Regions from separate parts of the Shewanella sp. SW1 genome, predicted to be linked through region 3. Evidence: predicted binding sites of a transcription regulator. Region 3 holds the regulator's gene; each other region holds the start of a gene.
What was found. Region 3 encodes LexA, which represses DNA repair genes until DNA is damaged. Its sites were predicted from a motif close to TACTGTATNNNNATACAGTA; they were not measured.
Positions count from the first base shown of each region.

Region 1 (3,215 bases), on a different contig from region 3:
CCAATTAAACAGCGGCCAGACTTTTATCAGTTGATGGGCTTCAAGATCATCGGGATGCTCAAGCTTAGGTGCCTGAGCCAAATATTCTGGTGTGGCAAACAGGCAATAGTCGAGCTCGCCTAAGGTACTCGACACCCAAGAAGAATCAGGCTGAGCACCGCCAACAATCGCCACATCTATGCCCTTGTCGATCAAATCCACTAACTCATTGCTCTGGGAAATGTGTAAACGGATATCGGGATACAGGCGTCCAAATTCATTCAATGCTTGAATAAACACGATGGAAATAATCGAAATTGGCGCGGCGATGCGCAGGGTGCCCTCGGGTTTATCACTGCCTAAACCACTTAGTTCATCAAATTGAGCAACCACACTCTGGTAGCGTTGAAAGAGCGCCAGCCCTTCCTCTGTCAGTCGCAACTTGCGGGTGCTGCGCATAAAAAGCTGTTTATCGAGCTTCTCTTCCAACTTCGCTAACTTGCGGCTCACAGTGGCGATGGGCATATCGAGCTCCTTCGCCGCCTGCGAAAAACTGCCCGCGTTGACTAAATGCACAAAAAGATAGACAAGTTGTAGTTCAGCGCCTAAATCATCACTCATTGCATATCCTAATTTCACATATTGGGTATTGACGTTAAAACGCTAAATTCACTAAGTGATTGTGTTTTAAACATTGAATTATTCACTTATACGACCATAGCGCAATAGCCTTAGATTGAAATGGTATGTTATTTTGTGGCGAGTTTTACTGCGCTGGCGCTAACTCTGGCTCTAAAGTGACATAAAAAGAAGCAAGTGCTGTAACTCTGTCCACCAAGAATCATAGCGACAGTAAAATGACGACGGTGGACGAGTTTATTCAAATTTAATCGTAAGGATGAGTGAGGGAAATGACCATTTTAACCCCTCTGTTTGCCGTCTTCGGGATCATGTTGCTCGGCACACTAGTGCAAAAACTAAAACTCTTGCCCGTCGATACGGACCAAGTGCTAAACCAATATGTTTACTATATTGCGTTCCCTGCAATCATGCTTATCGCCCTTGCGCAGCAGCCGATTGGCGAGATTTTGCAATGGGGATTTATTGCGGGCTACAGCACAGCTATGGTGATCACTTATCTTGTCTGCCTAGGGCTATCGCTGATCGCTAACCCTAAACAGCACGCGGTTGCCGCCATTCGAGCCCTCAATGCCACCTTTGGTAATACGGCATTTATTGGTATTCCACTGCTCATCATCCTCTTTCCGCAGCAGCAAAGTGCGTTAGTCGCCGCCGCGATTGCCAGCTTATTATCCGTGCTGATGTTTGCCGTCGCCTTAGTCTCGATGGAACTGGCCACTAACACCCAAAGACAACACCACGCCTTAGTCATAATGGCGATGGCGGTAGGTAAAAACCCTATCGTTATTGGTAGCTTAATTGGCGTCGGCATTTCGGCGCTAGAGATAAAACTGCCGTCAGGGCTGGCGCTAATGATCCAGCAAATAGGCAATACCTCAAGCCCCTGCGCCCTATTTGCTATCGGCATGGTGCTTGCCAAAGCGATGCGCTACCAGAAAGATAGCAGCGTATTTAGCCCCAAGAATTTTATCGAATTGAGCCTTATCAACCTCTTCAAGCTGGCTATCCAACCGGTACTCGTCTACTTTATGCTTAACCGTTTTGGAGTAAGTGGTGACTACCTGATCATGGGCGTGATCTTGAGCGCACTGCCCACCGCGGCTAGCGTGTACTTACTCGCCCAGCGTTATAACACTCAGGCTTCAACCAGTGCTCAGGGTATTCTATTTGGCACCTTAGTCACTTTCTTCAGTTTACCTATCTTAGAAAGCTTAGTAAGAACCTATGCATAATCAGTTAATTAAAAATATTTACTGTCGATAATGCCGATTATTTACCCAAGCCACTTTACTGTATATAAAATCAGTATATACTGTTTATCAATACAGTGGTTTGGTATATTTTTCGACAGGAATTCACTATGCTTTGCCAACTCAGCATTAATAACTTCGCTATCGTCCGTTTTTTAGAACTGGATTTTCGCCCCGGTATGACCAGCATCACAGGTGAAACTGGTGCGGGTAAATCGATTGCCATCGATGCGCTAGGCCTATGCCTAGGCAATCGCGCCGATGCCAGCAGTGTTCGTCCCGGAGCCAATAAAACCGAGGTCAGCGCCCGCTTTTCCTTGGATGATATTCCACTGGCAAAACGTTGGTTAGAAGATAACGATCTTGAACTCGATGATGAGTGCATCCTACGTCGGACTATTGGTAGCGATGGCCGATCACGCGCCTACATCAATGGTAATCCAGTACCACTGACACAACTCAAATTACTGGGTCAGTTACTTATTGGTATTCACGGCCAACATGCCCACCATGCGATGTTAAAGAGTGAACATCAACTCACCTTGCTCGACAGTTATGCCAACCACAGATTACTTATCGATACGGTTGCCGCTAGTTTCCAACGCTGCAAGCAAATTGAGGCTGACCTAAAACAACTCGAAGCCTCACAGCATGAACGTATTGCCCGTAAGCAATTAGTGCAATATCAAGTAGAAGAACTCGATGAGTTTGATCTTAAAGTTGATGAGTTCGATGAAATTGAGCAAGAGCACAAACGCTTAGCCAATGGCACTGAGTTGATTGACACCTGTCAAGCGAGCTTAGATATACTCACAGAGGGCGAAGAGAACAATATAGAGTCGCTGCTCAATCGAGTCGTTTCCCTCGCCGAAGATCTGCAAAGCTACGATCCCGCATTAAGCAATATCAACACTATGCTCAATGATGCCTTAATCCAAGTGCAAGAAAGTGCAGGCGAATTACAGCACTATTTGAGTAAGCTTGAACTCGATCCAACCCACTTTGCCTATTTAGAAGAACGGCTATCAAAAGCCATGCAACTGGCGCGTAAGCATCATGTTAGCCCGAATAAACTGGCCGAGCATCATTTAGCATTAAAGGCTGAGCTAAGCACCTTAGACAGTGATGAAAGTAAACTTGAAGAAATTCAGCTTCAAGTCGAGGCAAGTAGAGCCGCTTATCTTAGCAATGCGCAAAAGCTCAGCCAAAGCCGTGCCCGCTATGCTAAAGAACTCGACAAACTGGTGACTCAGTCAATCCACGAACTGAATATGCCTAAGGGTAAATTTACGATCGAAGTCAATTTCCAGCCCGAGCAAATGTCAGCCAATGGCAGTGACAATA
Region 1 covers NZ_JAKKSG010000022.1:53,184-56,398, reverse strand. The annotation lists gene lldR (LysR family transcriptional regulator LldR) at 1-600, opposite strand, end outside; gene L5M71_RS18235 (AEC family transporter) at 891-1,853, shown strand; gene recN (DNA repair protein RecN) at 1,982-3,215, shown strand, end outside.
Region 1: the regulator LexA is predicted to act here: its motif matches at 1,932-1,951, upstream of recN (DNA repair protein RecN).

Region 2 (3,215 bases), on a different contig from region 3:
CGGGCTTATCCTAGTCTTGGAACTGGGTTTAAACACATTATTGTAGATGAATATCAAGATGTTAATCTCGTTCAGCATGAGATGATCCGCTTACTTTGCACGCCTGATACATCGGTTATGGTAGTGGGTGATCTTAATCAGTGCATATACGAATGGCGAGGAGCACAGCCTGACTTTATGGACGGGTTATTTGAACAACATTTTCCGCAAACAAAGGTATTCCAGCTTTCATGCACCTTCCGATTTGGACATGAACTTTCGTTGATGGCCAACTCTGTTATTCGGCGCAACTCTTCGAAGTTGACTAAGCTTTGTGTCAGCCACCCCAGTACACCAAAAACAGTGGTCAATATTCACTTCGATAAAAATATATCTAATGTACTATCAACTCTTTTGATGGATAAAGGTACGCAAGCTATCCTTTCGCGCTCTAAGGCAAATCTTGCTGAAGTTGAAATTATTTTACGCTTATTTGGGCTTCCATACCGATATTTGACTGGTTCAAGCTTTTTAAATACTCGAACAGAAATTGGATTACTGGTAGTCGCGGTACTGTTGTGTGTTTATGGCGACCTGCGTTTACTTGAGCGCCATCCAAACAAACAAGGTTTTATCTACGGATTTCTAAAGGAGGCTGGATTTCGTTGGCAGCAAGGACAATTCAAAACGGCTCTTGATGGTTTAATGGCTCCCCATGCAGACCTATTTACTGTATTGGCCGGAATATTCGATGGTGTGGAATACCAAAAGGACCGTTTGGAACGGCTTATTACAATTTGTAAGAAAGATACTGAGGGGACGCCTGTTCTAGGAATATTAAAACGTCTGAGCATGATTGGTTACATTGATAGTATCGGTTCTGAAGGGGTAAGGCGAACAAATTCAAATGATAGACAGCGAGGCATTGTTCGAATAGAGGAATTATTAGCGTTAAATCCAATCGACTCTCTTACATTTTTAAATCTTATTTTACATCCAAAGGACGTCGCACCTCGTTGCGAACCATTAACTCTATCGACATTACACGGTTCCAAGGGGCTCGAGTGGGATAATGTTATATTGGTCGGACTTAATGATAGTGAGTTTCCTAGTGGTAAATTCGATAGTATTTACAAAGCATCGGCTTCGTTACACGACTCGCTTTCAGATGAAGAAATTGAGGAAGAGCGGCGGTTGTTTTATGTTGGTGTTACTCGTGCAAAGCAGTATCTCAATTTAGTCGTCCCCTTAGACGATGGGTTAACGCGATGGTTTAATAATCGCTGGGATAGCTCTCCTAAGCAATCACCTGTAGCTACTCGATTTGTTTACGAAACTGGCTGGACTGCTTGTAAAGCCACCAGTAATGCAATTTATGCAAATTCCCTTGAAAAACGATATTTGGAAATCAGCAAATTTCATCAATGGTATTTAAGGGATCTTCAACGACTGAAAATTTAGTGATTTATTTTAAGTGGTCTGCTGAAGAGTTGATTGAGCGGGTTAATAGCTGGAATGCGAGAAAGGCTACAATGAAACCCGCTCATATTCTTCTGGCCTTAGTGAACAAGGCTGGCTAGAGTTAAAAGCGCAAGTTTAATTTGTTATGCGTTAACCATAATTTGCTACGATTATCGATTTTTTAATCATATATACATTCAAACAGAAGCTTAAACCCGCACCCATTGAGTTTTAGTACAGCTAATCTCTAAATCAGTAGAGTTAAACTTGCCAGCCGCATGATTACTGCTAGAATAACTGTATGTTTAACCAGTAGTGTTAGTTATGCGTATCATACCAATCTATGCAAGTGCAGGGCTCACAGGGTTTGAAAGCCCTGCTGAAGAGTATCGCCAGCTTGGCCTGAGTTTAGATCAACTCCTGATTATTCATCCAAACGCGACCTTTATGGGGTTTGCTCGGGGGGATTCAATGCAGGGCGTTGGCATTTATTTTGGTGACTTGTTGATAGTCGATCGCCATGAAACGGCCCGTGATGGTGATGTGATTGTCGCCAATTTTAACGGCGAGTTTGTTTGTAAAATTATCGACAAAACTAGTCGGTTACTGCTATCCGCAAACGAGCAGTTTCAGCCTCAACCTATCCATGATTACGACACCTTCAGCATAGAAGGTGTCGTAGTGAGTTCAATCCGTTTTCACCGCCAAAACCCGACTTTAGCTAATTTAAAATGTATGCTCTAGTTGATGCCAATAGCTTTTATTGCAGCGCTGAGCAGGTGTTTCGTCCGGACTGGCGTGGCAAACCGATGATCGTCCTTAGCAATAACGATGGCTGCATCGTGGCAGCTAATCGTCAAGCAAAGGAGTTAGGGATCCCCAAATTTGCACCTTATTTTCAGTTAAAGGAACAATGCCAAAAGTTAGGGGTGATTGCCTGCTCAAGCAATTATGAACTCTATGCCGATCTATCCACCAAGATGATGAGTATTATCGGCCGCTTTGCTCCAGAGCAGCATGTGTATTCCATTGACGAGAGTTTTTTATCTTTTAAGCATTGCCCCGCAATCAAGTCGTTATTTGAACAAGGGCAGTTAATTCGCCGTGCAGTGTGGAAAGAAGCACGCTTACCTGTATGTGTAGGTATAGGCGCGACCTTAACGTTGGCCAAGCTGGCAAATCACGCCGCCAAAAAATTACCAGGTTATAACGGTGTTTGCGTAATAAATAATGAGCCAGACCGACTCGCTATTTTAAAGTCGGTAGAAGTGGGCGAGGTATGGGGGATTGGTCGCCGCATCAGTAAAAAGCTGGCACTAATGGAAATTAATACCGCTTATGATCTGGCAAGAATGCCGGCAGGACTCGCCCGCAAACAATTTAATATCGAGATTGAACGCACAGTAAGAGAACTCAACGGCCAAGCATGTAAACAATGGGACGAGGCGAGGGCTGATAAAAAACAAATATTCTCAACTCGCAGTGTGGGTGAACGCATCACTGATTATGAATTACTCCACCAAGCCTTAAGCAAACATATTAGTATCGCAGCGGCTAAAGCGCGTAAACAAGGCTCTTTGTGCAAAGCCATGCTGTTGTTCGCCAATAACTCACCCTATGATGAGCAACCAACAGGCGCTAAAACATTAGTTCACTTTCCATGTGCCACTAATTGCAGTGCTGAGCTGACCCGTGCTATGAGTGTCGCCGCCCCTAAGTTATTTCGACAAGGCGTGCGCTACTATAAAATCGGTGTTGGTTTGTTAGATTTAGTC
Region 2 covers NZ_JAKKSG010000003.1:244,171-247,385, forward strand. The annotation lists gene L5M71_RS04270 (ATP-dependent helicase) at 1-1,440, shown strand, start outside; gene L5M71_RS04275 (LexA family protein) at 1,765-2,184, shown strand; gene L5M71_RS04280 (Y-family DNA polymerase) at 2,172-3,215, shown strand, end outside.
Region 2: the regulator LexA is predicted to act here: its motif matches at 1,736-1,755, upstream of L5M71_RS04275 (LexA family protein).

Region 3 (3,215 bases):
TTGCAGGGTAATAGGCTCGCCAAAATTCACATAACCTTGGCCGAAATTACCTAATTTACGAATGGCACCGAACACCTGCCACACAGATTCTTTTTTCTTTTTCTTACCGCTTAACTCTTTATGGTAAGTCGCTACTTCCATCACATGGTCATAGCCTAAATACACTGGCACAAGTGTGACAGGACGTTCAATACCGCGCAGTACGCTGTTCATCGTCATGGCGATCATGCCAGTTTTCGGCGCCAACAGACGGCCAGTACGTGAACGGCCACCTTCGGAGAAGTATTCCACCGAATAACCTTTAGCAAACAGCTGATCTAAATACTCACGAAATACTGCGGTGTACAGCTTGTTACCATTAAAACTACGGCGGATGAAGAAGGCACCACCGCGACGGAACATAGGTCCCGCGGGCCAGAAATTGAGGTTGATGCCAGCAGCAATGTGCGGCGGAACCATGCCTTGATAATACAAAATATACGATAACAGCAGGTAATCCATGTGGCTGCGATGGCAAGGCACATAAACGATCTCGTGACCATCATGGTGCAGCTGGCGAACTTGCTCGGCGCCTTTAATGTTGATCCCGCTGTAAAGCTTGTTCCACAACCAAGTTAAAAAACGCTCGGCAATACGCACTAAACTATCTGAGTAATCTGCTGCGATTTCATCGAGGTACTCAATAGCCGTCTCGCGCGCTTGGGTCTCAGAAATCTTTTTACTGGCGGCTTCTTCTTGAATCGCTTTGCGCAGCGACTCAGATTTGAGCAACGAATGAAACAGTGCTTGGCGGTTTGGCAGCACAGGCCCTGTCATTACCTTACGTTGACGACGGAAATGCACGCGCGCAACCCGTGCTAACTTATGGGCAATCCCCATGTCGGTGCCATGTTCGTCAGCCATGTAACGCAGGGATACGGCATTCGAAAACTGCACGAAGTTATGTCGACCTAAGAACAGAATCATCAAGCACTTGCGCAACCAAGTCGGGTTTTCCCGCTCAAATACGGCCGCCTTCATAGTGTCGTCTTCTTTCCCTGGCGTTCGACCCCAATACAAGCTCACAGGCACAAGTTGAATATCCAATTCAGGACGTTCCTTATGCACGGCTAACAAACGCATAAAGCATTCGAGGAAAGGCTCATTACCAGCACGCTCGCCAAACAGTGGCTTACGTCCTTGAAGACAGACAACCCGAGGCGCAGTCACACCATTAGCCACTAGAGGCTCATAAGGGCTTGGTAAACCTAACTTAGCCGTTATTTCGCTCAAAGCAGCTATGTCACTAAGGGATTCTGTTTTCATCACATAAACAAGGGGTCTGGAAGCATCCAGATTCAGATCGGCAAAGGGATCCTGAGGCACCACAATAGTGTGCACTAAGTGTTTTTGGATCCAACGTAATGATTTCAACCAAAGAGAGTCGTGTTTAGGCATTATTCTTATGCAATTAAGTGCGTTTACTAGCCCGATAGAATACCAGACTATGGGCAATATTCGCTAATTCTCTCCAACATAGCTAAAAAGTGGTTAATACTTGCGCTGCAAATAATACTGTATATACTAACAGTAACTGTATAGAAAAACAGGAAACACCATGAGACCTTTGACGCCACGCCAAGCTGAAATATTAGAGCTAATTAAACGAAATATTGCCGATACTGGCATGCCACCCACTCGGGCAGAAATCGCAACCCGTTTAGGTTTTAAGAGCGCCAATGCGGCTGAAGAACATCTTAAGGCGTTGGCAAAAAAGGGCTGCATTGAGATCATGCCAGGCACATCTCGAGGCATTCGTCTGCCTGCGGAAATCGAAGATTTGACTGAAACAGGTTTACCGCTCATCGGCCAAGTGGCCGCAGGTGAACCTATCCTCGCCCAAGAACATGTTGAACAGTACTACCAAGTCGACCCAAGCATGTTCCATCCCGCCGCCGATTTTTTACTGCGAGTAAAGGGTGACAGCATGAAGAATATCGGCATTCTCGAAGGTGATTTGCTGGCAGTTCATAAAGTAGAACAAGCTAGAAATGGTCAAGTGGTTGTCGCTAGAGTCGATGACGATGTCACTGTTAAACGTTTCGAAAAAAAAGGTAATGTGGTCTATCTACATGCCGAAAATGAAGATTACTCCCCGATTAAAGTGGATTTAGGCTTCCAAAGTTTAACAATTGAAGGACTCGCCGTCGGTGTGATCCGTAATGGAGATTGGCTATGAATAAACTACTTGGCAATGCCCCCCGCCATCCGGGCTTGTGGCTCGATGAAGTCCGTGATGCCGACTATGACTGGCACCATGCGCCTATCGCCTGTATGCCAACTAAGACTCAAGGTCGCCAAGAATTAATTCATCTGAGTGCACAACTCGCTCAGTTAAGCCAACAGGGCCGTTGGTTAGTGCTCATCAACCCACCAAGTATTGGCTACAAGCAAATGCTTGCCAGCGCAGGTGTGCGTATGGATAGAGTCTTACTGGTTCATGCTAAAGATGAAGTCGAAACCCTGTGGGCGATGGAAAAAGCCCTGACAAGTGGTACGTCCAGTGCAGTCATTACTTGGACTCAATCATTAGATGCGCGGGATAATCGACGCCTACAAATCGTGGCTAAAAGTGCCCGAGCTATGGGCATAGTGCTTGAAGACGTAAACAGTCACTTACATGCCGACGTACGCATTGAGCAAGGCAATCTCTTCGGTCAGCAATCTTTTTTTAGCGCTGTACACTAAATATTCATTTAATTTTTTACCTTGAAAGCCGCCTCACCTATGAATGTGAGGCTTTTTTTTGGCAATTTTTCAGATAATTAGATAAATAAGTGATCTTGATCAATATTTAAACAGCAAGTATGGTTGGTTAAGTCGGTGATGATATATCACCTTCCGTGGTCAATGAATCGAGTATTTATCGAACTCGAAGCGCCACTAAAAATAGAGAACAGATTTATTTCAGCAGTATGTGCCAGCGTGGCTAATTACCAGCAGTAACAATACTTGATTAAAAGTAACAGCCGCCAACGCACGTTGAAGTCAAAAAAGCTTTTTTGGGAACTGAAGAGTTTGCATAGAGTTGAGACTTACTGTGTTGCTCTTCTTTGTAGTTGCTATTCGCAATTGGCAGAGGAGAAGTCTTGTGAAGCAATTGTTGTATTGTTTACTCGTGGTGCTTTTCGCACCACCGTTGACCGCCGCAGACATGCGGTTCAACATGACCCCTG
Region 3 covers NZ_JAKKSG010000018.1:33,842-37,056, reverse strand. The annotation lists gene plsB (glycerol-3-phosphate 1-O-acyltransferase PlsB) at 1-1,437, opposite strand, end outside; gene lexA (transcriptional repressor LexA) at 1,598-2,218, shown strand; gene L5M71_RS16245 (cell division inhibitor SulA) at 2,215-2,727, shown strand; gene coxB (cytochrome c oxidase subunit II) at 3,131-3,215, shown strand, end outside.